Regions from separate parts of the Citrobacter sp. LJND-P06 genome, predicted to be linked through region 3. Evidence: predicted binding sites of a transcription regulator. Region 3 holds the regulator's gene; each other region holds the start of a gene.

Region 1 (10,449 bases), 1.7 Mb from region 3:
CCAGCGGCAATACGTCGCACACATCCAGTTTTGGCTCCTGAATCTTCAGGCGATTGGTGACCAGTTCGCTTTGGGGATGATAGTGCAGAAACAGTAAATTACCGGGGCTAAACGGATGCAGGACAGGGAGATAAACACGTTTGCCTGCCCGCCAGAGTTGTTCGATCAGCGGTTGCGTGTCGAGCTCGCCATCGAACGAGAGAAATAACGCGACAGTGTGCGCCATGACTACCGGCGGGTAAGCAAGCATTCTGTTCGCCGCGAGCTGGCCGAAATGGGTTTGCTGCTGAGGAGTCAGTGCTCGTCTACGTTGACGTATTAGCTGGCGGATTTCTTGTCGGGATAAAGGGAGTTCGGGAAGTTGTGTCATAGCTGTTGGTAGGTAGAAGGGGAATCTCCGAGATGCCGCCGCAGGCTGTAACCCTTGAACCCTTGGTTCAAGGTGAATGCGTCGTCACAGTTTTAAGGCTTCTCGGACGAACCGAGCATGCTCACCAACCGTGGAGCGCCACATTCTTGTGGTATGAAATATCGGCTCAGGGGACTGGCCCGCTTGCAAACATCTCAGAGAAATTTTGTCTTCACGGTCACTCTACCATAGTAAACCGAAAAGTGTTATTCAAAGTTTTGGCCCGTTTTTTCGGTTATGCGACCCTGATCAAGCAACGCTTGTTCGATGGTCTGTTGCAGCATCCGAATACGTTGTTCCATGCTCGCCGCGTAGTCACGCGTCTTCGCTTTTTCCTGAGCTAATTCATAGCTGATGTTCAATGCAGCGATGAAAACCAACTGCTCAGTATTTGTGACTCTAGTGCGAACTTTTAGATCTTGCAACCGCTGATTAAGATCGTCCGCTGCCTGATTCAACGCATCCTTTTGTTCAGGCGGGCAATTCACTCGCAGTGAACGGCCAAATATTTGGATATCGACGGGTTGTGCAGACATGCCACCTTCCTGCTGATTGACTGCGCTGCCTTCGTCTGTGAACCCAGGGTTCGCGAAGGGGCGACACTATAGCTACCCTGGTATGAAGATACAAGCCCTTTTCTGGTTCACCAGGGTCCAAAGTGGTAGCATATCATGAATATCCTCCCTTTGATGACGAATGCTTATGTCTATACAGAACGAAATGCCTGGTTACACCGAAATGAACCAGTTTTTGACCCAACAAGGGGCTGGATTGACCCCTGCTGAAATGCACGGTTTGATCAGCGGAATGATTTGCGGTGGCAACAACGACAGCTCCTGGCAGCCGCTGCTTCATGACCTGACAAACGAAGGTCTGGCCTTTGGTCATGAACTGGCGCAAGCATTGCGCAAAATGCATGCTGCAACCAGCGATGCGCTGGAAGATGACGGCTTTCTTTTTCAGCTTTTTCTGCCTGAAGGAGACGATGTCAGCGTGTTCGATCGCGCCGATGCGCTGGCGGGTTGGGTCAACCACTTTTTACTCGGCCTTGGCGTCACACAGCCTAAGCTCGACAAAGTGACGGGTGAAACCGGCGAAGCGATTGACGACCTGCGCAACATTGCGCAGTTGGGCTATGACGAAGACGAAGATCAGGAACAGCTGGAGATGTCGCTCGAAGAGATCATCGAATATGTGCGTGTTGCGGCGCTGCTGTGCCACGACACCTTCACGCGTCAGCAGCCAACCGCGCCGGAAGTGCGCAAACCGACCCTGCACTAAGAACAAAACGCCAAGGAGAGTGTTATGAGCGAACTATCCCTGCAAGAATACCTGCGTCGTCGCCAGGCATTGCTGGCGCAAATGCCGTCAGGCAGTGCGGCGCTGATTTTCGCCGCGCCAGAAGCGACGCGTAGCGCGGACAGTGAATATCCGTATCGCCAAAGTAGCGACTTCTGGTATTTCACCGGTTTTAATGAACCGGAAGCTGTGCTGGTGCTGATTAAAAGCGATGACACTCATAACCACAGCGTTTTGTTTAACCGGGTTCGCGACCTGACTGCGGAGATCTGGTTTGGTCGTCGTCTTGGGCAGGATGCCGCGCCAGAAAAGCTGGGCGTGGATCGCGCACTGGCGTTCAGCGAGATTAACCAGCAACTCTTCCAACTGCTTAATGGCCTGGATGTGGTGTATCACGCGCAAGGCGAGTATGCCTGGGCGGATGAAATTGTCTTTACCGCGCTGGATAAACTGCGCAAAGGGGCGCGTCAGAATCTGAAAGCGCCCGCGACGCTCACCGACTGGCGCCCGATGGTGCATGAGATGCGCCTGTTTAAATCCGCAGAAGAAATCGCCGTCATGCGGCGTGCCGGAGAGGTAAGCGCACTGGCGCATACGCGGGCGATGGAGAAATGCCGTCCGGGCATGTTTGAGTATCAACTGGAAGGGGAGATTCATCACGAATTTACCCGTCACGGCGCACGTTATCCTTCCTATAACACCATCGTTGGCAGCGGCGCAAATGGCTGCATCCTGCATTACACCGAAAATGAAAGCGAAATGCGCGATGGCTCGCTGGTGTTGATTGACGCCGGATGTGAATACAAAGGGTATGCCGGAGACATCACGCGAACCTTCCCGGTCAACGGCAAATTCACGCCCGCTCAGCGCGAGATTTACGACATTGTGCTGGCGTCGCTGGAAACCAGTTTACGTCTGTATCGCCCGGGCACCTCCATTCAGGACGTGACCGGCGAGGTGGTGCGCATTATGGTAACTGGCCTGGTGAAACTGGGTATCCTGAAGGGCGAAATCGATCAACTGATCGCCGATAACGCCCATCGTCCTTTCTTTATGCATGGCCTGAGTCACTGGCTGGGGCTGGATGTGCATGATGTCGGCACCTATGGTAAGGATCGCTCCCGTCTGCTTGAGCCAGGTATGGTTCTGACCGTTGAACCTGGTCTTTACATCGCGCCGGATGCCGACGTACCGGAAGCGTATCGCGGTATTGGTATCCGAATTGAAGATGACATCGTCATCACACAAACCGGTAACGAAAACCTGACCGCCAGCGTAGTGAAAAACGCGGACGACATCGAAGCCTTAATGGCTGCGGCGCGTCAACAATGAGCGTGATTATCGTAGGCGGCGGGATGGCCGGCGCGACGCTGGCGCTGGCAATATCTCAATTGAGTCATGGCAAACTGCCGGTGCATCTGATTGAAGCGACGGCGCCTGAAGCACAGGATCACCCCGGTTTCGACTCCCGGGCGATAGCTCTGGCGGCAGGGACTTGTCAGCAACTGGCACGGATGGGTATCTGGCAGGCGATTGCCGATTGCGCAACGGCCATCAATACCGTTCACGTTAGCGATCGCGGGCATGCCGGGTTTGTGACCCTGGATGCGCAAGATTATCGTATTGCGGCGTTAGGACAGGTCGTTGAGTTGCACGATGTCGGTCAGCGTTTGTTCGGACTGTTGCGCAAAGCACCGGGCGTGACGCTGCATTGCCCCGCTCGCGTTGCGACGGTTTCGCGCACGCAGGAGCAGGTCAATGTCACGCTGGAAAACGGTAATGTGATTACCGGCGACGTTTTGGTTGCGGCTGATGGCACGCGTTCTGCGCTGGCAACGGCCTGCGGCGTGGACTGGCAGCAAACGCCATACGAACAATTAGCGGTCATCGCCAACGTGGCTGTCTCTGTGCCTCATGAAGGTCGTGCATTTGAGCGCTTTACCCGGCATGGCCCACTGGCGATGTTGCCAATGTCTGCCGGGCGCTGCTCACTGGTGTGGTGTCATCCGCTGGAGCGACGTGAAGAGGTGATGGCCTGGTCCGATGAACAGTTTTGCCATGAATTGCAGAACGCATTTGGCTGGCGACTGGGACGTATTACCCAGGCGGGGAAACGCAGCGCCTATCCGCTTTCGCTGACGACGGCGGTCAAAGCCGTCACCCATCGTACGGTGCTGGTGGGAAATGCCGCGCAGACACTGCACCCTATCGCCGGACAAGGTTTTAATCTTGGATTGCGCGATGTGATGAGTCTTGCCGAAACGCTGACCCAGGCAGGGCAAGCTGGCGAAGACATCGGCGAATATCGCGTGCTGTCGCGTTATCAACAACGTCGACAGGCAGACCGTGAAACAACAATTGGCGTGACGAACAGTCTGGTTTATCTGTTTGCCAACCACTGGGCGCCGCTGGTTGTCGGACGCAATATCGGGTTGATGGCAATGGAATTATTGACACCGGCACGCGATGTGCTGGCGGAGCGGACCCTGGGTTGGGTAGCGCGTTAAATATGACCTGTAGGCCGCAGAACCTGGCAGGCCTGATAAGCGTAGCGCCATCGGGCAACTAACAATGCCGGATGGCGGCTTCGCCTTATCCGGCCTACGGTTTTTGAGAGTCCCATTTTCGAGGAACAAACAGTGCAAAGTGTTGATGTAGCTATTGTGGGTGGCGGCATGGTGGGTCTGGCCGTCGCCTGCGGCTTACAGGGTAGCGGCTTACGTGTCGCCGTGCTGGAACAGCATGTCCCTCAGCCACTGGAAAATGATGCTCCACCGGCGCTTCGCGTGTCGGCCATTAATGCTGCCAGTGAAAAATTGCTCACGCGTCTCGGCGTGTGGTCAGATATCGTTGCCCGTCGGGCCAGTTGCTATCACGGCATGGAAGTCTGGGACAAAGACAGCTTTGGACGCATTGCGTTCGATGATAAAAGCATGGGCTACAGCCATCTTGGGCATATCGTTGAAAATACGGTGATCCACTACGCTCTGTGGCAAAAAGCGCAGCAATCCTCGGATGTTACGCTGATGGCTCCCGCAGAACTGCAGCAGGTGGCCTGGGGGGAAAATGAAACGTTTCTGACCCTGAAAGATGGCTCGATGTTAACTGCTCGCCTGGTGGTTGGGGCAGACGGCGCAAACTCCTGGCTGCGCAGTAAAGCAGATATTCCGCTGACCTTCTGGGACTATCGCCACCATGCGCTGGTCGCGACTATTCGTACCGAAGAGGCGCATGATGCCGTTGCTCGCCAGGCGTTTCATGGCGAAGGTATTCTCGCATTTCTGCCCCTCGTCGATCCGCATCTTTGCTCTATTGTCTGGTCGCTTTCGCCGCAAGAGGCTGAGCGGATGCAACATGCGAGCGAAGAGGAATTCAACCGGGCATTGAATATTGCGTTTGATAACCGTCTCGGGTTGTGTCGCGTGGAAAGCGAACGTCAGGTCTTCCCGCTGACGGGGCGCTATGCGCGCCAGTTTGCCGCCCATCGTCTGGCACTGGTCGGTGATGCCGCCCACACCATCCATCCGCTGGCGGGGCAGGGAGTTAACCTCGGCTTTATGGATGCTGCGGAACTTATCGACGAACTGAAGCGCTTGCAGCGCCAGGGCAAAGATATTGGTCAATATCTGTATTTGCGTCGTTATGAGCGTAGCCGTAAGCACAGTGCCGCCATGATGCTGGCAGGTATGCAAGGTTTTCGCGAGCTGTTTGCTGGGGAGAATCCGGCGAAGAAATTGCTGCGCGACATTGGTCTGAAACTGGCCGATACCCTCCCTGGTGTAAAACCGCAACTTATCCGTCAGGCGATGGGACTGAATGATTTGCCTGAGTGGCTTCGTTAAGAAATTTCGCCCCCGCTTCTAAGAGTTTGAGACCCGTCACACTTTCTTCTCCCGGCCTTCGCGCCGGGGGACTCCTCTCATTTGAAATAATCTAATTCCACGCCGTTTTTCGCATTAGATTTTTTTATATCATGATTTTCTCTCGTCTCGATTTTTGACATTTTTTTAGAATTTAATATCGATAATCTCGATGGATTGCGCTTGTGGTTTGCATGTTATAGGTCTGTTAATTATATTTTTGGTTTTTTGTTCTGTGGTCTGCTTTGCCGTTTTTTGGCATAAGCTAATGTGATAGTTAATTTTACCTTATGGTTAAGCGCCAGTTTCGGTGGTAAGTTCAATGGAAAAGAGAACGTTTGCGTTGAGGCCATAACGTGGCTTCGATGACGGGTTTCGTGGCGTAAATTTCATCACGAAATGGTTGTAAGCCCTGCTTATTCAACGAGGAAAAGATGGCTCAACAGACTCCTTTGTACGAACAACACACGTTATGTGGCGCACGAATGGTCGATTTCCATGGCTGGATGATGCCGCTGCATTACGGTTCCCAGCTCGATGAGCATCATGCTGTGCGCACCGATGCCGGTATGTTTGATGTTTCGCATATGACGATTGTCGATCTGCGAGGCAGCCGCACCCGGGAGTTTTTGCGTTATCTGCTGGCAAATGACGTGGCAAAGCTAACGAAAACCGGGAAAGCCCTCTACTCCGGTATGCTTAATGCCTCGGGCGGCGTGATAGATGACCTTATCGTCTACTACTTCACTGAAGATTTCTTCCGCCTCGTTGTTAACTCCGCCACCCGCGAAAAAGACCTCTCCTGGATTTCCCAACACGCCGAACCTTATGCCATCGACATTACCGTCCGTGACGATCTGTCGTTGATTGCCGTACAGGGGCCAAACGGGCAGGCGAAAGCAGCCGCGTTGTTTACTGAAGAACAGCGTCGCGCAGTCGACGGGATGAAACCGTTCTTTGGCGTCCAGGCGGGCGATCTCTTCATTGCGACAACCGGTTATACCGGTGAAGCGGGCTATGAAATCGCCATGCCAAATGAAAAGGCGGCAGATTTCTGGCGTGCGCTGGTGGAAGCAGGCGTGAAGCCGTGTGGTCTGGGCGCGCGTGATACGTTGCGTCTGGAAGCAGGCATGAACCTGTACAGCCAGGAGATGGACGAAAGCATTTCTCCATTAGCCGCCAACATGGGCTGGACTATTGCCTGGGAACCGACCGACCGTGATTTTATCGGTCGCGAAGCGCTGGAAACGCAGCGTGAAAAAGGGCACGAGCAGTTGGTCGGTCTTATCATGACGGAAAAAGGCGTGTTGCGTAATGAGTTGCCGGTTCGCTTTATCGATGCGCAGGGCAACACGCAGGAAGGCATTATCACCAGCGGCACTTTCTCTCCGACGCTGGGTTACAGCATTGCGCTGGCGCGAGTGCCAGCGGGCATTGGTGAAACGGCGATTGTGCAGATCCGTAACCGCGAGATGCCGGTAAAAGTAACGAAACCTGTTTTTGTGCGTAACGGCAAAGCCGTCGCGTGATTCATCCTTTTTTGGAGATTGATTGATGAGCAACGTACCTGCAGAACTGAAATACAGCAAAGAACACGAATGGCTGCGTAAAGAAGCGGACGGTACTTACACCGTGGGCATTACCGAGCACGCTCAGGAACTGTTGGGCGACATGGTGTTTGTCGATCTGCCAGACGTCGGCAGCACCGTTAGCGCAGGCGATGATTGCGCGGTCGCAGAGTCCGTCAAAGCGGCCTCTGATATTTATGCGCCGGTAGGAGGCGAGATCGTGGCCGTTAACGACGCGCTCAGCGACTCTCCGGAGCTTATCAACAGCGAACCGTATGCGGGCGGCTGGATTTTCAAAATCAAAGCCAACGACGCGAGCGAAATCGACGCGCTGCTGGATGCCACTGCATACGAAGCCCTGTTAGAAGACGAATAAATACGCTTCATACTTCGCGCTGCAGGCGCGTTGGCTGCGCTCGTTCACCCCAGTCACGTACTTATGTACGTTCCTGGGGATTCACTGACTTGCCGCCTTCCTGCAACGCGAATTATTTTGCGTATTCAGGTAAGTAGAGACACCTACGATTCACTGCACGTTTCAGGAACCATCGCCCATGACACAGACGTTAAGCCAGCTTGAAAACAGCGGCGCTTTCATTGAACGCCACATCGGACCGGACGCTGCGCAACAGCAAGAAATGCTGAATGCCGTTGGCGCCGAGTCGTTAAACGCGCTGATCGGCCAGATTGTGCCGAAAGATATTCAGCTTGCGACCCCGCCGCAGGTGGGTGAAGCTGCGACCGAATATGCTGCGCTGGCAGAACTCAAAGCGATCGCCAGCCGCAATAAGCGCTTCACGTCTTACATCGGCATGGGCTACACCGCCGTGCAATTGCCGCCGGTTATCCTGCGCAATATGTTAGAGAATCCGGGTTGGTACACCGCGTATACGCCATACCAGCCGGAAGTCTCCCAGGGGCGTCTGGAATCGCTGCTCAACTTCCAGCAGGTGACGCTGGATCTGACTGGCCTGGATATGGCTTCTGCGTCTCTGCTCGACGAAGCGACTGCGGCGGCCGAAGCGATGGCCATGGCGAAACGCGTGAGTAAGCTGAAAAACGCTAACCGTTTCTTCGTCGCCTCCGACGTGCATCCTCAAACGCTGGACGTGGTTCGCACCCGTGCGGAAACCTTCGGTTTTGACGTGATCGTCGACGACGCCGCAAAAGTGGTTGATCACCAGGATGTGTTTGGCGTGCTGTTACAGCAGGTGGGCACAACCGGGGAAGTACACGATTACAGCGCGCTGATTACCGAGCTGAAGTCGCGCAAAATTGTGGTCAGCGTCGCCGCCGATTTTATGGCGCTGGTTCTGCTGACCGCACCAGGCAAACAAGGCGCAGATATCGTTTTCGGTTCTGCACAACGCTTTGGCGTGCCGATGGGCTACGGCGGCCCGCATGCGGCATTCTTTGCCGCGAAAGATGAATTCAAACGCTCTATGCCAGGCCGTATTATCGGCGTATCAAAAGATGCGGCGGGCAATACCGCTCTGCGCATGGCGATGCAGACCCGCGAGCAGCATATTCGTCGCGAGAAAGCGAACTCCAACATTTGTACCTCTCAGGTGCTGCTGGCCAATATCGCCAGCCTGTATGCGGTTTATCATGGGCCTGAAGGGCTGAAACGCATTGCAAATCGCATTCATCGCCTGACCGATATTCTGGCAACCGGCCTGCAACAGAAAGGGATGAAGCTGCGCCATGCGCACTACTTTGACACCCTGTGCGTTGAAGTAGCTGACAAAGCTGCGGTGCTGGCGCGCGCGGAAACGGCAGAAATCAATCTGCGTAGCGATATCCACAATGCGGTCGGCATCACGCTGGATGAAACGACCACCCGTGAAAACGTGCTGGCGTTGTTCTCCGTGCTGCTTGGTGAAAACCATGGCCTGAATATCGACACGCTGGACAAAGACGTTGCGTATGACAGCCGTTCTATTCAGGACAGCATGCTGCGTGACGACGAGATCCTGGCGCATCCGGTGTTTAACCGCTATCACAGCGAAACCGAGATGATGCGTTACATGCACTCTCTGGAACGCAAAGATTTGGCGCTGAATCAGGCGATGATCCCACTGGGTTCCTGCACCATGAAGCTGAACGCCGCTGCCGAGATGATCCCGATTACCTGGCCGGAATTTGCTGAACTGCATCCTTTCTGCCCGGCGGATCAGGCTGAAGGGTATCACCAGATGATCAGCCAACTTTCTGACTGGCTGGTTAAACTGACCGGTTACGACGCCGTGTGCATGCAGCCAAACTCAGGTGCGCAGGGTGAATATGCGGGTCTGTTGGCGATTCGTCATTACCACGAGAGCCGCAACGAAGGGCATCGCGATATCTGTCTTATCCCGGCGTCAGCCCACGGTACTAACCCGGCATCCGCGCAAATGGCGGGGATGCAGGTCGTTGTCGTCGCGTGCGACAAACAGGGCAACATCGATCTGGTGGATCTGCGTGAGAAAGCGGAACAGCACGGCGACAGCCTCTCTTGCATCATGGTGACGTACCCGTCCACCCACGGTGTGTATGAAGAGACGATCCGTGAAGTGTGCGAAATCGTTCACCAGTTTGGCGGCCAGGTTTACCTTGACGGCGCAAACATGAACGCGCAGGTCGGTATCACTACGCCAGGCTTTATCGGCGCAGATGTATCGCACCTCAACCTGCATAAAACCTTCTGCATTCCGCACGGCGGTGGCGGCCCAGGTATGGGCCCTATCGGGGTGAAATCGCATCTGGCGCCGTTTGTGCCAGGTCATAGCGTGGTGCAGATCGAAGGCATGCTGACCCGTCAGGGCGCGGTATCTGCGGCTCCGTTCGGTAGCGCTTCTATTCTGCCGATTAGCTGGATGTACATCCGCATGATGGGCGCAGAGGGGCTGAAAAAAGCAAGCCAGGTGGCTATTCTCAATGCTAACTACATTGCCAGCCGTCTGAAAGATGCATACCCGGTGCTGTACACGGGTCGTGATGGCCGCGTGGCGCACGAATGCATTCTCGATATTCGCCCACTGAAAGAAGAGACGGGCATCAGTGAACTGGATATCGCCAAACGCCTGATTGACTACGGTTTCCATGCACCGACCATGTCCTTCCCGGTGGCGGGTACGCTGATGGTGGAACCGACGGAATCCGAAAGCAAGGTTGAACTGGATCGCTTTATCAATGCGATGCTGGCGATTCGTGCCGAAATCGATCGCGTGAAAGCGGGCGAGTGGCCACTGGAAGATAACCCTCTGGTTAACGCGCCGCACACTCAGAATGAGCTGGTGGCGGAGTGGAATCATGGATACACCCGTGAAATCGC
Region 2 (10,449 bases), 870 kb from region 3:
TGACCTTCGCCGGCGATACGCCACAACTGGCGAATGTCAAAGCGGTAGACAGTGTCTATCCGATGTACGGCGAACTGCAAACCCAGCCGCCTGGGTTAAAACCACAACCCGGTTTTGTGCTGCTGGCTCCGCGCCTGATGGCGCTACTCAATCTGAAAACCGGCGACACCCTTGACGTTGGCGACGCAACGCTGCGTATTGCCGGGGAGGTGATTCAGGAGCCGGATTCGGGTTTTAACCCTTTCCAGATGGCGCCGCGCCTGATGATGAATATCGCCGATGTTGAAAAAACAGGGGCGGTGCAGCCGGGGAGTCGCGTCACATGGCGCTATAAATTTGGTGGAACGGCGCAACAGCTCGACGGTTATGAAAAATGGTTGCTGCCGCAGCTTAAACCAGAGCATCGCTGGTACGGACTGGAACAGGACGACGGGGCGCTGGGTAAGTCGCTGGAACGCTCGCAGCAATTTCTCCTGCTTTCGGCGCTGTTAACGCTGTTGCTGGCGGTGGCTGCCGTGGCCGTTGCGATGAGCCATTACTGCCGTAGCCGCTACGATCTGGTCGCCATCCTCAAAACGCTGGGGGCCGGTCGCGCACAATTGCGTAAGCTAATTATCGGTCAGTGGTTAATGGTACTGGCGCTTTCTGCGATAACGGGCGGCGGCGTTGGGCTGCTGTTCGAAAACGTGCTGATGATATTGCTCAGGCCCGTTTTGCCTGCTGAGTTGCCCCCGGCCAGTCCCTGGCCCTGGCTTTGGGCGCTGGGGACGATGACCGTGATCTCTCTGTTGGTCGGGCTACGTCCCTATCGACTGCTATTAGCGACACAGCCGCTGCGGGTGTTACGCCGTGATGTGGTGGCAAACGTCTGGCCGCTGAAAATCTATCTTCCGGTCGTGAGCATGGTGGTGGTTGCTCTGCTAGCCGGGTTAATGGGCGGCAGTATGCTGCTGTGGGCGGTTCTGGCGGGCGCGGTGGTGTTGGCGCTCCTGTGCGGGGTATTAGGCTGGATGCTGCTGAATGTCCTGCGTGGCCTGACATTAACTTCGCTGCCGTTACGCTTAGCGGTGAGCCGACTGCTGCGTCAGCCCTGGTCCACCCTGAGCCAGCTCTCTGCGTTTTCGCTCTCTTTTATGCTGCTGGCGCTACTGCTGGTGCTGCGCGGCGATTTACTCGATCGCTGGCAGCAACAAATGCCGCCGGAAAGCCCAAATTACTTTTTGTTGAACATTGCGACGGAACAAGTGACGCCCCTGAAGGCGTTCCTCTCGGAGCATCAGGTGATCCCCGAAGCGTTCTACCCGATCGTGCGGGCGCGGCTGACGGCCATTAACGGGAAACCCACGGAGGGAAATCAGGATGAAGCGCTTAACCGCGAACTCAATCTGACCTGGCAGGATATTCGCCCAAACCATAATCCGATCACGGCCGGAAACTGGCCGCCAAACGTCGGGGAAGTCTCAATCGAAGAGGGGCTGGCGAAACGCCTGAATATCAGCCTCGGGGATTCCGTGACCTTTATGGGCGATACCCAGGCGTTCAGCGCGAAGGTCACCAGTTTGCGCCGGGTGGACTGGGAAAGTCTGCGCCCCAATTTCTTCTTTATTTTCCCCTCTGGCGCGCTGGATGGGCAACCGCAAAGCTGGCTCACCAGTTTTCGCTGGGAGAACGGCAATGGCATGCTGACGCAGTTGAACCGCGAGTTTCCTACGGTCAGTCTGCTGGATATTGGCGCGATCCTCAAACAGGTGGCTCAGGTACTGGAGCAGGTCAGTCGGGCGCTGGAGGTGATGGTGGTTCTGGTGACCGCTTGCGGCATGTTGCTGTTGCTGGCACAGGTGCAGGTTGGTATGCGCCAGCGTCATCAGGAGCTGGTGGTCTGGCGTACGCTGGGCGCGGGTAAAAAACTGCTGCGTACCACGTTGTGGTGCGAGTTTGCCATGCTGGGGCTGGTTTCCGGGCTGGTGGCGGCCATTGGCGCTGAAACGGCGCTGGCCGTGCTGCAAACCCGCGTTTTTGACTTCCCGTGGGAGCCTGACTGGCGACTGTGGATTGTGCTGCCCTTTTGTGGCGCACTGTTACTCTCCGTTTGCGGCGGATGGCTGGGCGTTCGTCTTTTAAAAGGCAAAGCGCTGTTCCGTCAATTCAATAATTAATTTATATATATGATGATTGCGCGCCAGTTTTTATACTGGCGCGTACCCATTATATGGCACAAATTGATAACTCCTTGATATTTAGTAGCACAAATCATTAAAAACCCGCCAACACAGCAGTGCCAATAAAAGTTAATATTCACATGCTGAATAATTAGCAGGCTATCCCCGTCAGAATTCATGTCGCCTGGCGACGCGTGAATTTTTCAGGGTAAATCTATCAAGGAACAATGATGACTATAAAAACAACAGCGCTGGCGGCATCGATCGGCGCAGCAGTGGCATTGACGTCTTTCGCCTCTCAGGCGGAAATCACGGTTCTGAAACAGGATCCTCAGGCGGGCGATCCTCTGAGCCGTCTCAACTTCACCGTTGGCGGGAGTATCCGTCCGCAGTTCCAGAATATGGCTGGCGATGACGGTGCGAATGGGTATAAGCGTAATGGGTTTGACGGCGGTACACGTTTCCGTTTCGCGGCCGATTACTACCTGTTTGATGACATTAGCTGGGTCAGCTACTACGAGCTGGGCGTGAACTTCCCGGCGATGTTCAACTGGGACAACCACTACGCGGATGGTGCTCACGACACGACCCGTCGTATGCTGTACACCGGTCTGAAAAGTGATACCTGGGGTACGCTGACCTTCGGTCAACAGAACAGCATTTACTATGATGTGGTCGGGGCGAAAACCGATATCTGGGACTACGACATGATCGGTCAGGCACCGGGTAACGGGATTAACGGCGACTATGATGGTTCGTATCGTACCCGTAAATCGCTAAAATATAAGAAAACGGTAGGGGATGTTGATCTCTACGCGTCCTATCTGTTCAGCGACGACTACAACCCGAACAATGGCCTGAAATACAAACGTAAAGGCGGCGGCTCTCTGGGTGTGGATTATCACATCACAGACGATCTGACCTGGGGTACGGCGTGGAACTACACCCGTGCGGAAATGCGTGGCAACGACAGCAAAACCTACGACCAGAACATCGTCGGTACGGCATTTAGCTGGAAACCTGACAACTGGACGTTCTCCATGGGCGGCGGCTGGTATCAGAACTTCATGACCACCAAAAAAGTGTCTGTTAACGATTACTTTGCCGGTGATGCGTGGGGTCTGGAATACTTTGCGGGCTATACATTCCCGATTGGTCAGTATGCGGTTAAATCCATCCAGCCTTACTTTATGGGCGATCGTATTGAATACGTGAATGGTCGTGATTATCTGCGTACCGACAACGGCGTGGGGATTAGCTTCCAACTGGATTATGGTTTCCGTGTTGATTACGAACACGTATTTACCTCCAGCACCGACGACCTGGGTGATATGAACCTGGTGCGTCTGCGTTACGACTTCTAAGTCTGACACTGTGCCCGGTGTTACCGGGCCTACAAAATATATGCCGGATAAGGCCATTGCTGCCATCCGGCATTTTTTTAGTGGCTTAGCCACTCTCCGACGTCATCAAACGTGCCGCGAAAAACAATTTTCTCTGCTTTCTTTTCGAGCTGATAGCGATACATCGGGTCGTAATACTCTTCCAGCAGCGGTACCAGCCAACTGAAATGCGCCTCGGTGCTGCCGGTGCTCTGCTGTTCAGCCAGGGCAATATCGAGCGCAGTGGTCAATTCTTTAAATCGTTGCAGACCCAGCCGACGCTGAATGGCTGACAGCCCGTGGTGCAGATATTCGCTGTATTCCAGCCAGCCGCGCTCTTCGCCATACGCGTGAGTAAAGTCATGATGCATGCGCACGAAATACTCTTCACGCAGCCGTTCCAGACGCAACTCAAAGGGATCGTTGACCACCGCAATGACCGCCTGTGCCATACGCTCACGCAAACATTCCGGCAGATGGTTCGAACCAATCATCCGGCCTTCGTCCTCCAGCACCCAGGAACGCGGCGCCTGGCGCGCATCGACCTTGAGCAACTCACTTGCCAGCAGGTTTTCAAAACTGGCCTGACTGAGTTGCGGCTGCAAAGTGCGGCCAAATGAGGAGCCGCGATGGTGCGCCAGGCCTTCGAGATCGATACCGTTGGGCTGCTGTTGTACCAGTTGCGTCTTGCCGCTGCCGGTACAGCCGCCAATTAAGGTGATGGGCTTTTGCACCAGCTCTTCGGTGAGGCGGATAGCAGACTGGCGTAACGCTTTATAGCCGCCATGGATCAGCGGGTAGTCAATGCCTGACGCGTGCAGCCACTGCTGGACAATGTGCGAGCGTTGACCGCCGCGTGCGCAGCAAAGATAGCCGGTGGGCCGTTGTTGACATGCTTCTCGCCAGCCATCCAGCCGCTGTTGGCGACGTTCGCCGGACACCAGTTCATGACCGAGTTTGAGTGCGGCTTCTGGCCCCTGGCGCTTATAGCAGGTGCCGACGGCGGCGCGCTCTTCATCATTCATCAAGGGCAGGTTAATGGCTGCGGGCATGGCGCCCTGGGTAAATTCGCCTGGGGCGCGTACATCGATTAAAGGCGTGTCGGCGGTGAGGATCGCGCGATAATCCGTTCCATCGTTCATGGGAGATCCTGATAAAACAAAACAGCAATGGGCAGGATTTTACGCGCTGAGGGAGGGGCCGGGAAAGGAGAAGTTCTATTTCCCGGCATTTTTCTGGGTTATATCAGCTTACTTTGCGCCCAAATGATGCCGCTGGCGTAGTCTGGCGGCAGTAATGGCGCCAGTGCTTCCAGCGTGGCGTTAAGGCGTGCGGTGTCGCTGTCGGTCAGATTCAGGTGTCCCACCTTACGTCCCGGGCGAACTTCTTTGTCGTACCAGTGCAGATGCACTAACGGCAGTTTCAGCCAGTCATAATTCAGAGGCGTGCCAATCAAATTCACCATCACCGATGGGCTGTTCACCACCGGCGTCGGTAATGGTAGTCCCGTAATGGCGCGCAGGTGCAGTTCGAACTGACTGATGCTGGCGCCGTTTTGCGTCCAGTGCCCGCTGTTATGCACGCGTGGGGCCAGTTCGTTGATCAACAGCCCTTCTGAGGTGATAAAACACTCCATCGCCATCACGCCAACGTAACCCAACTCCTGCATGATGGCAGAAAGCATGGCTTCCGCCTGTTCCTGCAATCGGGTGTTAGCCTGCGGGAACGCCACGCTGGTACGCAGAATTCCGTCCTGATGCAGGTTGTGGGTCAGCGGATAAAATACGGTGCTGCCGTCGTGCCCGCGTGCGCCAACTAATGACACTTCCCCGGAGAAGTTGATCCCCTGCTCGACAATGCACTCGCCGTAGCAGTCATTCGGGAGTTGGTCGGTTTCATCATGGCGTAAGCGCCACTGTCCGCGACCGTCATAACCTCCGACGCGGCGTTTAACAATCGCCAGTTCGCCAAGCGTGTCGAAAATGTGCGGCCATTCGTCGCTGGCGGCCAGCAATTGCCACGGTGCGGTGGCAAGGGAGAGTTTGTCAAAAAGCTGCTTTTGCGTGAGGCGGTCAGCGATAATTGGGAACACATCGCGGTTGACGAAGGCCGGGTGGCGCGCCAGTTCGCGGGTCAACGCGGTTTCTGGCCAGCGCTCAATTTCTGCGGTAATCACGCTTTGCTGAAAAGGAACGGCGGCAGGTTCGGCGTCCAGTCCCACTGGCCAGACGGCTATCCCTAACGGTTCACCGGCCTGGCGCAGCATCCGCCCTAACTGACCGTTGCCGAGCACGCAGACCTGCTTCATGCCGCACCCCGCGGATCTGGATTCTCCAGCACCTCATCCGTTTGTGCTTTACGCCAGTCATTCAGGCGCTGATGCAACGCGCTGTCATGGATCGCCAGAATTTGTGCTGCCAGCAGTGCTGCGTTCGCCGCGCCCGCTTTGCCAATCGCCAGCGTGCCGACCGGAATACCGCGTGGCATCTGAACAATAGAGTAGAGGCTGTCAACGCCGCTCAGTGCCGCGCTCTGTACCGGAACGCCCAGTACGGGCACCAGCGTCTTCGCCGCAATCATGCCCGGCAAATGTGCGGCACCGCCAGCACCGGCAATAATCACCTGAAAACCGTTCTCTTCGGCGCTTTCGGCGAAGCTGAATAATTTGTCGGGGGTGCGGTGAGCGGAAACAACTTCAACGTGGTGTGGAACGTTCAGGATTTCAAAGATTTCGGCGGCAAACTGCATGGTAGCCCAGTCGCTTTTGGACCCCATCACGATGGCGACACGCGCCGGATTATTGCGGGAAGACATGCGTCTGAAAACTCCTGTGGTGCGGGACACACTGCTTTTGAGGCCACAGAGAATAGCATGATAATCCGGCAAGGAAAACGGTTGCGCGGTTAAAGTTACGGCGAATAGCTGTGAGAATTTAAAACGGGAAGGCGATCAGTTCGACGTTTTCCGGCGTGACTTTTACCATTGAGCCTTCGTGGTGCCAGGCGCCTAAAACGACACGAAACGCGGGTTTTCCGTTGACCGTGAGTTCATGCACCGCCGGGCGATGGGTATGACCGTGAATCAACCACTGAACCTGATGTTTTTCCATCTCGGCTACCACGGCCTGCTGATTAACATCCATGATTTCCAGCGATTTACTGCGGTTGGCGGATTTGCTGCCAGCCCGCATTTTGGCGGCAATACGGCTACGAATAAACAACGGCAGGGCAAGAAACAGCGTTTGCAGCCAGGGTTTATGCACTTTGGCGCGAAACGCCTGATAACCGGCATCGTCGGTACACAAGGTATCGCCATGCATGATCAACACGCGTCTGCCGTACAGGTCAGGTACTTTTTCCTGCGCCAGCAGGGTCATGCCGCTTTCACGGGCAAAACGTTTTCCGAGCAGAAAGTCGCGGTTGCCGTGAATAAAAAAACAGGGCACGCCGGAATCGACCACCGCGTTAATGGCTGCAGCTATCTCGTGGTGCAGGGGATTGGGATCGTCGTCGCCTATCCAGGCTTCGAAAAGATCGCCCAAAATGTACAGTGCGTCTGCCTGACGCGCTTCACCGGCTAAAAAACGCAGAAAACCGGCGGTGATCGCCGGTTCTTCTGTGCAGAGGTGAAGATCTGCAATAAACAGTGTCGCCACGATTACTCGCTGACGGTCACGTTTTCGACGATGACGTCTTCTTTTGGTACGTCCTGATGCATGCCGCTGCGACCGGTGGACACCGCTTTGATTTTGTCTACAACGTCCATGCCTTCAACAACTTCAGCGAATACGCAGTAGCCCCAGCCCTGCATGCTTTCAGCAGAGAAGTTCAGGAAGTCGTTGTCGACTACGTTGATAAAGAACTGGGCAGTTGCGGAGTGCGGAGCCTGAGTACGCGCCATTGCCAGCGTACCACGGGTGTTTTTCAGACCGTTGTTGGCTTCGTTTTTGATAGCGTCTTTGGTGTCTTTTTGCTTCATGCCCGGTTCAAAACCGCCGCCCTGAATCATAAAACCATTAATGACACGGTGGAAAATGGTGTTGTTGTAAAAACCTTCGCGGCAGTAGTCCAGGAAGTTTTTAACTGTTTCAGGTGCTTTGTCATCAAAGGTTTTGATTACGATATCGCCGTGATTAGTGTGGAAAGTAACCATTTTTGCATCCTGTTTCGATATAGTGGTGCTTCGACCCAACGCTGGGTCACAGATAGTGGGGTGTTATAGCATAACCGTAAGACGGGATCATCTTGCAATGTGTGCTGATTCCAGTCTGAATTATGGGTATTATACAGACTTTATTATCCACACACGTCTATACGGAATCTTCGATGTTAAAAATCTTTAATACACTGACGCGCCAGAAAGAGGAATTTAAGCCTATTCATGCCGGGGAAATCGGCATGTACGTGTGTGGTATTACCGTTTACGATCTCTGTCATATTGGTCACGGACGTACATTTGTTGCCTTCGATGTGGTGGCGCGCTACCTGCGTTACCTCGGCTACAAACTGAAATACGTGCGTAACATTACCGATATCGATGACAAAATCATTAAGCGTGCCAACGAAAACGGCGAAAACTTTGTGGCACTGGTCGATCGCATGATTGCCGAGATGCACAACGATTTTGATGCGTTAAACATTTTGCGCCCGGATCTCGAGCCGCGTGCAACGCACCATATCCACGAAATCATTGAAATTACTGAACAGTTGATTGCCAAAGGTCATGCCTATGTGGCTGACAACGGCGACGTGATGTTTGATGTTCCAACAGACCCGAACTATGGCCTGCTGTCACGTCAGGATCTCGACCAGCTCCAGGCAGGGGCGCGTGTGGATGTCGTTGACGTGAAACGCAACCCGATGGACTTCGTGTTGTGGAAGATGTCGAAAGAGGGCGAGCCGAGCTGGCCGTCGCCGTGGGGCGCAGGGCGTCCGGGCTGGCACATTGAATGTTCGGCGATGAACTGCAAACAGTTGGGCAACCATTTTGATATTCACGGCGGTGGTTCTGACCTGATGTTCCCGCATCATGAAAACGAAATCGCTCAGTCGACTTGCGCGCATGATGGCGAGTACGTGAACTACTGGATGCACTCCGGCATGGTGATGATTGACCGCGAGAAAATGTCTAAATCTCTGGGCAATTTCTTCACCGTGCGCGACGTGTTGAAATACTACGACGCCGAAACCATTCGCTACTTCCTGATGTCCGGCCACTATCGTAGCCAGTTGAACTACAGCGAAGAGAACCTGAAACAGGCACGCTCGGCGCTGGAACGTCTTTACACTGCGCTGCGCGGTACGGACAAATCCGTTGCTCCTGCGGGTGGCGACGCGTTTGAAGCGCGCTTTGTTGAGGCGATGAACGACGATTTCAACACGCCGGAAGCCTACTCGGTATTGTTTGATATGGCGCGTGAAGTGAATCGCCTGAAGGGTGAAGATATGGCGGCGGCGAACGCGATGGCCTCGCATCTGCGTAAGCTTTCTGGCGTGCTGGGTCTGCTGGAACAAGATCCCGAAGCGTTCCTGCAAAGCGGCGCGCAGGCAGACGATGGCGAAGTTGCTGAGATTGAAGCGTTGATTCAACAGCGTCTCGATGCCCGTAAAGCGAAAGACTGGGCGGCGGCAGATGCGGCGCGTGACCGTCTGAACGAGATGGGGATCGTGCTGGAAGATGGCCCGCAAGGCACCACCTGGCGTCGTAAATAATGGTCTGGTGCCGGATGCGCTGATGCGTGTCCGGCCGACAAAGTATGATCCGCTTGTAGGCCGGGTAAGACGAAGCCGTCACCCGGCTTTTTAACGTCTACGCCACCACAACATTCCCATCACCACCACACCCGGTAACCACACCCACATCAACTCAGACAACATCACCTGATGCCCGTACGGCGTGGCATAGCGTGAGAGCGCAAACGGCGCGACTTTGATCACCTGCCAGGGGGCGAAGAAGCGTTCGTCAGACCAGGGCCACAGCCAGCCAACACCTTTTCCACCGGTGGTGATTGAATCCAGCAAACTGTGCGACAGCAGTGACACCGTCAGGAACAGCCAGCAGCGAACCAGTCCCGCTCTAAACCATCGTCGCCCGATCAGAACGCATAAAAAGGGCACGACAAAGGCAAATAGCAGCGAGTGGGTAAAACCACGATGGCCAAATACGTTGCCATAGGCAATCCCAAACTTAAACGCCAGTACGTCAGCATCGGGCAGCATCGACAGCACGATCCCGGCAAACAGCAGGCGAGGGGGAATAACCTTGAGGCCGAGGCCGACTCCAAGACAAAGAGGAACGGCAGCGTGGGTAACAATGGTTGGCATGAGGTTCGCTTCGTATGAAAAACAACATGCTAACAGTTTACGGTTTACTGTGAAGGGACGATGAAGTTAATTATCTGAAATAGGGGAAACTGGCCGGATAAGGGGTTAACCGTCATCCGGCACCAGAGATTACGCGACGACGTTAATGCTGTGCCCTTCATAGCTCACGGTGTGTCCCGCGACGATTTTGCAGCGTTTACGGGTTTCTACCGCGCCATCGACCTTGACTAAACCTTCAGCAATGGCAATTTTCGCCTGGGCGCCGCTTTCACACCAGCCTTCCAGTTTGAGCAAATCGCACAGCTCTACGTGCGGGTGCTTGCCTAAAGAAAAATTCGCCATATTAATTACCTTGTGGATCGTGATATTCAACACACGCCTGCAGCGTGTTTTCGATAAGGGTTGCGACGGTCATCGGACCGACGCCGCCGGGCACTGGCGTGATGTATGACGCACGTGCCGCCGCGTCGTCAAAGACGACGTCGCCGACAACTTTACCATTTTCCAGACGGTTAATGCCGACATCAATCACGATGGCGCCTTCTTTAATCCACTCACCGGGAATAAATCCGGGTTTACCGACGG
Region 3 (10,449 bases):
TTGGAGAAGTCACCGCAACGCGTTTTTGTGTTCACCTTATTCCAGAAACGCTTGAACGCACTACGCTGGGCAAGAAAAAGCTGGGCGCTCGCGTGAATATCGAAATCGATCCGCAAACCCAGGCGGTTATCGATACGGTTGAGCGCGTATTAGCGGCCCGCGACAGTGCCGCGAATAAGCTGGCGAATGACGCCTAAAAGATAAAAGTGGCCCCCGCAGAATTCGGGGGCTGCTCTGTTAGCGGGGAACGCGCAGACCGTGTTCAACACCGCGTGAAAAAACGACCTGCCAGAGTTGAATATCGCGGGCGCGAAATGCACCAGCGCAGGCATTCAAATAATAACTGAACATCCGCTTAAAACGCTCGCTGTAATTCTCTGCGATGTCAGGCCAGGCTTTAATAAAGCGTGAATGCCACGACATCAGCGTTGTATCATAATCGGCGCCAAAATTGTGCCAGTCCTCCATCACAAAATGCGGCTCGCTGGCGTTAGCAATCTGACGTACGGAAGGTAAGCAACCGTTCGGGAAGATATATTTATTGATCCACGGGTCGACATTGTTGTCGGTCTTTTTAGAGCCGATGGTATGAAGCAGAAACAGGCCGTCAGATTTTAAATTACGGTCAACCACCTCAAAGTAGGTGTCGTAGTTTTTGGGGCCGACATGTTCAAACATACCTACCGAGACAATACGATCGAACTGATCCTGTAAGTCGCGATAATCTTGCAGCAGAATGGAGACATCGAGTCCTTCGCAGCGCTGCTGCGCCATTTTCTGCTGCTCTGCCGAAATGGTCACGCCAACCACGCTGACCGCGTAATTGGCCGCCATATATTGCGATAATCCGCCCCAGCCGCAGCCGATATCCAGCACACGCATACCCGGTTTAAGCTGCAATTTTTCACAAATCATTTTTAGCTTCGCCTGCTGGGCAGATTCCAGAGTATCGGCCTCTTTCCAGTAGGCGCAGGAATATTGCATGTACGGGTCAAGCATCCGGCTGAAAAGATCATTACCAAGATCGTAATGCTCTTTGCCGACTATCCAGGCGCGTTTTTTACTTTGCAGGTTGAACAGGCGTGCGCCTGCGATGCGAAGTGTATCTTTGAAATGGTGAGGAAGTTGATTTTCGAGGCCTGCGCGCAAAACTTTATTGAAGAAAATATCCAGTCGCTCGCACTCCCACCAGCCATCCATGTAACTTTCACCTAAACCCAGCGAACCTTCCTGCAATACGCGTTTGAAAAAATCGGGGTTTTTGACTTGAATATCCGCCGGGGCAGGGCCGTTGATAGCAACGCCTGCACGGCTCAGTAATTCGTTGGTGATACGGTACCAGTCATCATCCGGTACACTGACTTCTTCTATACACGATGAACTCATAGTTTCTCCATCACGGGTCGTGATCAGAACCTTAAAACAGCGTAGACGCTTTTTGGCTTTGTGAGAAATCTCACGGAAAAAGTCCGCGAGCCTATAATCCGACGTAGAACAGAGGAAGGGAGAACCCTTGCCGAAAAGACCATTCCCTGGTTAAACGGGAGCGCTCCGGCTCCCGTTAGAACGTAATATTTATCGTATTTTTGTAACAACCGAAAATGAGTATAGGCCTCTATTTTCGGTGAAACAACCCAAAAATGTTAGCGAGCTAATGAGTGGCTGTTATCGCTATTTTTAGTACGAATCGTTGTGTGCCATCTCAGAGTGCGTGGTGTGGTGCGTGGACTCACTCGCCTGCGACTGCATCCAATAGCCTAATCCTGCAAGCGCAACGGTTGATAACATGACGCTGGTGGTCGTCAGCAACGGCGTGCTGATTAACCACGAGACGACCAGACTGGCGAAGAAACAGAGACCCAACTGCAGTGTATTCTGCAATGCGGCGGCACGCCCGGTGGCTTGGGGGAATGGACGCAATGCCTGAGCCACAACAATAGGGTAAATTGCGCCGTTGGCGATAGCCATGACACAGAAGGGGATCAGAATTTCGGTCAACGATACAGCGTTAATAAAACTGGTCGCCCAGGTCGCAACGACGCTCAATGCGAAGATGGCCAGTAACCAGGGTAACAGTTGTTGACCCTGCCATTTTTGTAACGCTGCACGGCAACCGTACCCACCAATCAGGAAGGCGATGGTTTGCGGAACATAACTAAGACCAATCACTGCGGGGCTATAACCCATTTCGCTAAGGATGAACGGCGAACCGGTTAACCATGCAAAGAAGCTGGCGGAACAGGCCGCGTAAATCAGCACGTTCCCGCGATAGGCTTTTGAACGCAGCAGGGTGGTGAACGTCAATTTATCCTGGCTATCGTTACGTGCTTTAGCGGTGGGTTTTAAACGCAGGGCTGGCAACATCAGGATCAGCGTAATCACAAACAGCGTGGCGAAAATGGCCTGCCAGGAAAAATGCGCGAGGATCCAGCTCCCTAACAACGGCGCAAGTGCAGGCGACAACCCGACCAGGGGCATGATGGTGGCAAAAATACGGTTAACTTTTTGCGAAGGATAGTAATCGGTTACCAGCGCCTGCCAGACAACGGTGGCAGCACACACGCCAATAGCCTGAATAAAGCGCAGCACCAGTAAGCCTGTTGCACTTTCTACCCACAGCATACCCAGACTTCCGAAGGCGAAGATGGACAAACCGAGCAATAATATAGGCTTACGGCCATAACGATCGGACAGCGGCCCCCAGGCAAGCTGGGCGATGGCGAACCCGGCTAAGAACAGGCTCAGACTGGCGCTGACGGCAGAGGCCGGTGTTTGCAGATCGGCCTGAATGGCAGCAAAAGCAGGTAAGTACATGTCTGTTGCCAGAAAACCCAGTACGCTGAGACCCGCCAGCCAGACTAAAAACCCTTTTCCCGGTTGCATAATACATTCTCTTTTTTTATCAGTAAGACATGGCCGCAGAGTGTAGGGAGTGAAATTCCTGTTGTGAAACGCTAATATTTGTCTACTGAGTTCAAAATTTTTGTAGGCAGAATATGTGGTCAGAATATTCCCTTGAAGTTGTTGATGCTGTCGCGCGCAATGGCAGCTTCAGTTCCGCCGCCCAGGAGCTGCATCGCGTGCCTTCTGCAGTCAGCTACACCGTACGTCAACTGGAAGAGTGGCTGGCGGTGCCCTTGTTTGAACGACGCCATCGGGATGTGGAATTGACGCCCGCGGGTGCCTGGTTTTTAAAAGAAGGTCGCTCTGTTATCAAAAAAATGCAGATCACCCGCCAGCAGTGCCAACAAATTGCTAACGGCTGGCGAGGACAGCTCTCCATCGCGGTGGACAATATTGTGCGGGCAGATCGCACCCGGCAGATGATTGTCGATTTCTACCGTCATTTTGATGATGTTGAGCTGATTGTTTCTCAGGAAGTGTTCAACGGCGTCTGGGATGCGCTGTCCGACGGACGCGTGGAACTGGCGATTGGGGCGACGCAGGCTATCCCCGTCGGTGGGCGCTATACCTTTCGCGATATGGGAATGTTGAGCTGGAGCTGTGTGGTGGCACGTCATCATCCTCTGGCGACGATGCCCGGCCCTTTGAGTGATGATACGTTGCGCAACTGGCCGTCGCTGGTTCGTGAAGACACCTCACGGACACTGCCTAAACGTATTACCTGGCTGCTGGATAACCAAAAACGGGTGATCGTACCGGATTGGGAGTCGTCAGCGACCTGCCTTTCCGCCGGGTTATGTGTCGGTATGGTGCCTACGCATTTTGCAAAACCGTGGATCGACAGCGGCAAATGGGTCGCATTAACCCTGGAGAATCCATTCCCGGATGCGGCATGTTGCCTGACCTGGCAGCAAAATGACACCTCGCCCGCATTAGCCTGGCTGCTGGAGTATTTAGGTGACAGTGAAACGCTGAATAAAGAGTGGCTGCGAGAACCTGAAGAGGTTCCCGCAGGGGAGGCTTAACGACGATAGTCGCGGAACGGACCATCAGCAACCGAACGACGTTCGATCAGTCGCGGGTGGACTTCAATAGACTGCGACTCTTCACGCTTGTTGACGATTCGGTCTAACAACATATTAAAGGCCGTTTCGCCCAGTGAGTCTTTCGGCTGGTGAATCGTGGTCAGTGCGGGGGTGAAATAGCGCGCGTTGCGCACATTGTCATAACCGATCACCGAAATATCTTGCGGTACGCGCAAACCCATTTCGTCGGCAGCGCACAGCGCCCCCATTGCCATGATGTCACCACCGCAGAATACCGCTGTGGGGCGATGGGTCTGAGAGAGGATCTGCTGCATTGCACGATAACCAGACTCGGGTTCAAAATCGCCCTGAACTATCCAGTTTTCCGGCACTTTTATCAGCGCTTCGTCCATCGCCTTCATAAAGCCCGCCAGGCGGCCAGCACCCGTGTTACGTTCCATTGGGCCAGGAATGACGCCAATCTCACGATGACCGCGCTCGACCAGATAACGACCGGCCATATAACCGCCTTCGAACGCGTTATCAATGACCGTATCGGTAAAGTCAGCTTTCGCTTCGCCCCAATCCATAACCACCATAGGAATATGGCGATACTCTTCAAGCATGGAGAGCAGGGACTCCGGGTATTCCGAACACATGACCAGCAGACCATCCACACGCTTTTGCGCCATCATGGAAAGGTAGGCCCGTTGTTTTTCGAGATTATTCCAGGCATTGCCAAGAATCAGGGTGTAGCCTTTCTGGAAGCAGTTTTTCTCAACGGCTTCAATAATCTCAGCGAAATAAGCGGCTTCACTGCTAGTTGCCAGCAGGCCGATAGATTTGGTGTGATTCACCTTCAGGCTGCGGGCGACGGCACTCGGGGAGTAGTGCAATTCTTTGATAGCAGCCCAGACAGCATTGCGCGTCTCTTCTGCGACAAAACGCGTCTTGTTAATTACATGTGATACGGTTGTAGTGGAAACGTTTGCTCGCTTCGCTACATCTTTAATTGTTGCCATTACATTTCACTCCAGACCATATCCAAACTCCTGAAAATACTGTAGGTAAACGTTTGCCTCTACACACCCTTATCGCAACATCAGGGTTGCGGCACGCCGGGAAAACGACACGAAACGTCAGGAGGGGGTCAATGGCCGGTACACTAATCAAGTAAGCGTGGAATTTTGTCTGATCTTGACGAAAAGGGGAAGAGTTAAAAGTGGTTATCAATATAAATCCTGGGAGATTTTTACATCCAAGTGTGTAAAAATGCGCAATATCACTTTTTGTGTGGGAATAAAAAGGAGCAAATTTGATGAGCACCGATCTGAAGTTTTCATTAGTAACCACTATTATTGTTCTGGGCTTGATCGTCGCGGGTGGTCTGACCGCCGCACTGCACTGATTTACCGTGAGGGAGCGTGCTCTCCCTCATTTCGTTACCCCTTCATTGTTACTCAATCAGCAAAAGTCTTTTGCCATTCTGTTAACTTTATTATTTTTGTGATTGATGTCATGCTTTTGGCTCTTATCGGGTGTCGCTTCGCGGCACGGTCAGCGGAGTCGACGTATGAAAATCAATTACCCCTTACTGGCGCTTGCGATTGGCGCATTTGGTATTGGAACCACGGAATTCTCTCCAATGGGGCTGTTGCCCGTCATTGCGCATGGCGTGAATGTCTCTATTCCCGCCGCCGGGATGCTCATTAGCGCTTATGCGGTGGGCGTGATGGTGGGCGCGCCGTTGATGACCCTGCTGCTTTCACACCGGGCTCGTCGTAATGCGTTGATTTTTCTGATGGCCATTTTTACGCTGGGCAACGTCCTGTCGGCCATTGCGCCGGATTACACCACCTTGATGCTATCGCGCATTTTGACCAGCCTAAATCATGGCGCGTTTTTCGGATTGGGTTCGGTCGTGGCGGCCAGCGTGGTGCCGAAACATAAACAGGCCAGCGCCGTGGCGACGATGTTTATGGGGCTGACCATTGCAAACATCGGCGGCGTACCTGCCGCTACATGGCTTGGGGAAACCATTGGCTGGCGGATGTCCTTTTTAGCAACGGCCGGGCTGGGGGTGATTGCGATGCTCAGTTTATTCTTCTCTCTGCCGAAAGGGGGAGCAGGGGAACGCCCCGATGTGCGTAAAGAACTGGCGGTCTTATTACGTCCGCAGGTGCTTTCTGCGCTGCTCACCACTGTGCTGGGGGCGGGGGCAATGTTTACCCTCTACACCTATATTTCCCCCGTTCTGCAAAACATCGCCCATGCTACGCCGGCATTTGTCACCGCCATGTTAGTTCTGATCGGCGTCGGATTTTCGATCGGCAACTATTTAGGCGGCAAACTGGCCGATCGTTCCGTCAACGGTACGCTGAAAGGTTTCTTACTGCTGCTGATGGTTATCATGCTGGCGATTCCTTTCCTGGCGCGCAATGACCTGGGCGCTGCGTTCAGTATGGTCGTGTGGGGCGCGGCAACATTTGCCGTCGTACCGCCTTTGCAGATGCGCGTGATGCGTGTTGCCAGTGAGGCGCCGGGGTTGTCTTCATCGGTGAATATTGGGGCATTTAATCTTGGGAATGCGTTAGGCGCGGCGGCAGGTGGCGCGGTGATTTCCGGCGGTCTGGGATATAGCTTTGTTCCGGTGATGGGCGCCATTGTGGCAGGGCTGGCGTTATTGCTGGTCTTTGTTTCAGCGAGAAGGCAACCTGAAACGGCATATGTCGCCAACTAAACGACTGAGTTGAAAATAAAAACGCAGAAGGTTTCCCTTCTGCGTTGTCGTATTTACGCCGCGAAGTTCTTCGCAACGAATTCCCAGTTTACCAGCGCCCAGAAATGCTCCAGGTAGCCAGGACGGGCATTACGGTAGTCGATGTAGTAAGCATGTTCCCACACGTCAACGGTCATCAGCGGGGTGGCATCCGTGGTCAGCGGAGTACCCGCGTTGGACGTAGAAACGATAGCCAGTTTGCCATCAGTCCCTTTTACCAGCCAGGTCCAGCCGGAACCGAAGTTTTTAATTGCAGCATCGGTGAACTGTGCTTTGAACTCAGCAAAGCTACCGAAGGACGCAGCGATAGCGTCAGCCAGTTTACCGGTTGGTTCACCGCCCGCGTTCGGGGCCAGGCAGTTCCAGTAGAACGTGTGGTTCCAGACCTGGGCTGCGTTATTGAATACGCCACCTTCTGAACTACGGACGATCTCTTCCAGCGATTTACCTTCAAAGGCGGTACCTTTGATCAGGTTATTAAGATTCGTTACATAGGTTTGGTGATGTTTGCCGTAGTGATATTCCAGCGTCTCAGCGGAAATGTGAGGTGCCAGGGCGTCTTTGGCATACGGTAATGCAGGTAATTCGAACGACATTGCTTCTCTCCTTATTATTAATATGGGTACGTACAATAGCCATAAAGTACGTAAGGATAGGGTAGCAAATTGAAAGGTGATGCAAAAGAAGAACTTACCCTGTTGCGTAACAAACAGGGTAAGAAATTAACGAATGGTTTTTGGCGTCATGACGCGGCGGGCGCCGACATAGTGGCGTTGCCAGTAATCTTCGCTCAATGAGGTTATCTGAATTTCCTGCCCTGAACGGGGGGACTGGATAAATTTACCATTGCCGACATACACGCCGACGTGATCCGCGGTACCGCGCCCCTGGGTTCGGAAGAAGACCAGATCGCCATTCATCAGTTCATCACGCTCAATCGGTGAGGCATCGCGAAGGTGGTACATTTCATTGGCTGTACGCGGAATACGGAACTTCACCAGATCTTTATAGGCGTAATAGACCAGACCGCTGCAATCAAAACCGGTGCGTGGCGACGTGCCGCCCCAGTGATACGGTTTGCCAATCTGATTCATCAATGTGGACATCGCCGTTTTGGTCGCTTTCTGTACTCTGACCTTATGTGCATCAGCAAGCGAAACTGGCGCGGTTTCTTTCACCTTCACGCAATGGGGCTTGCGGCCTTTGCGTGGCGTGCACTTTTCGCTCCAGGTGACGGCGGCTGTTTTTGCTGTTGTGGAGGAGACGCGGCGATGTGCGGTTTTGGTGGTTTTTGCGGGCGTGGTGGTGCGTTTTTTGGCCGAAGAGACCGTTTTTACGCTGGTTTTGTTAACGGTTTTTTTGACGGTTTTCTGACTGGTTTTGGTTGTTTTTTTACTGGCCGTCGCGTTCTTATGTTTATCTGCCGTTTTCGTTACATGAGAAACCGCAGGCGTCTCCCTGGTTTGCCGGGAAGCATTAGCCGGGGATGTGAAAGAGAGTGTCGAAAAAAGCAAAGCACAGAGCGTGATCGAAATCCGGTTTATTCGCGCCACTGAGCAGTCCTCTGGTTAATGCAGGCGGCTATCATGCCTGCGTGTGATTTACAAAACCTGTCGATTCTAATCTATAAAAGCACAGAAAGTTAATCGCTTTTATCATTTAAAACCTCGTTTCGTAAGCGACTGCAAAAAAAATCGACAGCGCGGACTAAAAATGGTCAGCGGAGAGTCCTGGGTGTGTTGTTTCACAGGATAAGGAATATAGAGAATGCAACTTATCGCACCAGGGGATAAAATAATAAAGCGTAATGAAAATGTTATTTTCCGTTGCCAGTCTGACCCGCTACAATGTCAGACTACTGCCGTAAAAGAAGTTAAAGGAAGCAAGACAATGAGCACCACTATCGAAAAAATCCAGCGCCAGATCGCTGAAAACCCGATTCTCCTGTACATGAAAGGTTCTCCAAAACTGCCTAGCTGTGGTTTCTCCGCACAGGCTGTCCAGGCGTTGTCTGCCTGTGGCGAGCGTTTTGCCTATGTTGATATCCTGCAGAACCCGGATATTCGCGCGGAATTACCGAAATATGCAAACTGGCCAACCTTCCCGCAACTGTGGGTTGATGGTGAACTGGTTGGCGGCTGTGATATTTTGATCGAAATGTATCAGCGCGGTGAGTTGCAGCAACTGATTAAAGAAACTGCGGCGAAATACAAAACCGAAGAACCTGATGCTGAGTAATCAGCAGAAATAAAAAAAGCGACCATTCATTGGTCGCTTTTTTATGGGCGTTGACCCGTCCTAAATAGCGTTGACACATTTAACTCGCACACTGAGGAGAATGTGATGAACCAATACATTAAACGCACACAACGCGATTACCCACTATCCTTTAAACTGGCCGTTGTTGAACAGGTCGAAAAAGGTGAAATGACTTACCGCCAGGCGCAAGATCGCTACGGTATTCAGGGTAGCTACACAGTCATGGCATGGCTGCGCAAATATGGTCAACTCGACTGGCGTTCCTCCTCTCCTGTCAGAGCATGCGGAGTTAACATGCCTAAAATGCCTCTCACCCCCGAACAGCGAATTAAAGAACTCGAGCAGCAACTCGCTGAATCAGAAATCAAAGCACAGTTTTTTGAAGCGGTTGTGAAAGTTATGAATACGGAGTTCGGAGCGACTCTGACAAAAAAGCAGTTGGACGTCTTATCACGCAAACACAAACGCCGGGACTCACAGTAACACGTGCCTGCCGGTTCCTGGGGATTAGCCGGCAGGCATGGTATCAGTCTTTGCAGCGTGAGCGTGGCCGGGAAATTCAGGCCAGGAACATCATTGAACAGGTGACGACCATCCGGTTGCAACAGCCCCGGCTGGGCACGCGTAAATTGCATTATCTGCTGCGACAACAAGCAGACCCGGCGCTGTATGTTGGCCGTGACCGTCTGTTCCGGATACTGCGTTGCTCGCATTTACTGGTGATGCCGAAGCGGGCCTATCATAAAACGACGAACAGCCATCATCGCTTTTATTGTCACCCTAACTTATTGAAGTCAGGTGAACATCAGGTTGTTGCCAGCCATCCGGAACAGATATGGGTCGCGGATATCACGTATCTTCCACTGCGTCAGGGAACGGCGTATGTCAGTCTGGTAACCGATGTCTGGTCGCGAAAAATAGTGGGATATCATGTACATGAAAGTCTGCATACCCGGCATGTGGCCACCGCACTCAAAATGGCACTGGTGAGCAGGCGTACAACAGCCCCACTGATACATCACTCAGACCGGGGTATCCAGTACTGTTCAACAGAATATCAGGCGCTGCATGAACGTTACGGCGTCATCTGCTCGATGACGGATGGATATGACTGCTATCAGAATGCGCTGGCGGAACGGGTAAACGGGATATTAAAAATGGAATATCTTCTCGTCAGGCCAGAAGATATTGAGCAGGCGAGAAAGATGGTCAGGGAGTCGGTAGAGATTTACAACACACGGCGACCCCATCTGTCGTTAAAATACAAAACGCCCGATGAAGTTCATCAGGCGTTTTAAGGCTGAAAAGTGTCAACCTATATCAGGACTAGTCACGTTACCCGTCCTGAATAAAATGATTACGCGTCTTCCGGTAGCGGTAGCGGCCACCCGCCAAGGCGTTTCCAGCGGTTCACAATTTCGCAAAACAGGATTGCAGTGCGTTCGGTGTCATAGAGCGCGGAGTGCGCCTGGGCGCCATCAA

The links. The regulator PurR, encoded in region 3, represses purine synthesis genes. The targets are predictions, from matches to a motif close to CANGCAAACGTTTGCNTG.
Region 1: gcvT (glycine cleavage system aminomethyltransferase GcvT) is a predicted target of PurR. The motif match lies at 5,896-5,913, and genes of this name have one in related genera.
Region 2: purE (5-(carboxyamino)imidazole ribonucleotide mutase) is a predicted target of PurR. The motif match lies at 6,426-6,443, and genes of this name have one in related genera.

The regions. Positions count from the first base shown of each region.
Region 1 covers NZ_CP187317.1:761,563-772,011, forward strand. Annotated here, with positions in the region: gene ACO7SM_RS03675 (5-formyltetrahydrofolate cyclo-ligase) at 1-370, opposite strand, end outside; RNA gene ssrS (6S RNA) at 391-574, opposite strand; gene zapA (cell division protein ZapA) at 616-945, opposite strand; gene ACO7SM_RS03690 (YecA/YgfB family protein) at 1,112-1,690, shown strand; gene pepP (Xaa-Pro aminopeptidase) at 1,715-3,040, shown strand; gene ubiH (2-octaprenyl-6-methoxyphenyl hydroxylase) at 3,037-4,215, shown strand; gene ubiI (FAD-dependent 2-octaprenylphenol hydroxylase) at 4,348-5,550, shown strand; gene gcvT (glycine cleavage system aminomethyltransferase GcvT) at 6,003-7,097, shown strand; gene gcvH (glycine cleavage system protein GcvH) at 7,123-7,512, shown strand; gene gcvP (aminomethyl-transferring glycine dehydrogenase) at 7,691-10,449, shown strand, end outside.
Region 2 covers NZ_CP187317.1:3,358,651-3,369,099, reverse strand. Annotated here, with positions in the region: gene ybbP (putative ABC transporter permease subunit YbbP) at 1-2,156, shown strand, start outside; gene ACO7SM_RS16045 (porin) at 2,390-3,523, shown strand; gene mnmH (tRNA 2-selenouridine(34) synthase MnmH) at 3,601-4,683, opposite strand; gene purK (5-(carboxyamino)imidazole ribonucleotide synthase) at 4,782-5,849, opposite strand; gene purE (5-(carboxyamino)imidazole ribonucleotide mutase) at 5,846-6,355, opposite strand; gene lpxH (UDP-2,3-diacylglucosamine diphosphatase) at 6,474-7,196, opposite strand; gene ppiB (peptidylprolyl isomerase B) at 7,199-7,693, opposite strand; gene cysS (cysteine--tRNA ligase) at 7,867-9,252, shown strand; gene ACO7SM_RS16010 (metal-dependent hydrolase) at 9,343-9,864, opposite strand; gene ybcJ (ribosome-associated protein YbcJ) at 9,994-10,206, opposite strand; gene folD (bifunctional methylenetetrahydrofolate dehydrogenase/methenyltetrahydrofolate cyclohydrolase FolD) at 10,208-10,449, opposite strand, start outside.
Region 3 covers NZ_CP187317.1:2,490,066-2,500,514, reverse strand. Annotated here, with positions in the region: gene ACO7SM_RS11970 (riboflavin synthase subunit alpha) at 1-197, shown strand, start outside; gene cfa (cyclopropane fatty acyl phospholipid synthase) at 238-1,386, opposite strand; gene punC (purine nucleoside transporter PunC) at 1,678-2,883, opposite strand; gene punR (DNA-binding transcriptional activator PunR) at 2,997-3,929, shown strand; gene purR (HTH-type transcriptional repressor PurR) at 3,926-4,951, opposite strand; gene cydH (cytochrome bd-I accessory subunit CydH) at 5,248-5,337, shown strand; gene ACO7SM_RS11940 (MFS transporter) at 5,503-6,669, shown strand; gene sodB (superoxide dismutase [Fe]) at 6,723-7,304, opposite strand; gene ACO7SM_RS11930 (C40 family peptidase) at 7,431-8,261, opposite strand; gene grxD (monothiol glutaredoxin 4) at 8,599-8,946, shown strand; one part of gene ACO7SM_RS11920 (IS3 family transposase) at 9,052-9,394, shown strand; one part of gene ACO7SM_RS11920 (IS3 family transposase) at 9,394-10,265, shown strand; gene rnt (ribonuclease T) at 10,325-10,449, opposite strand, start outside.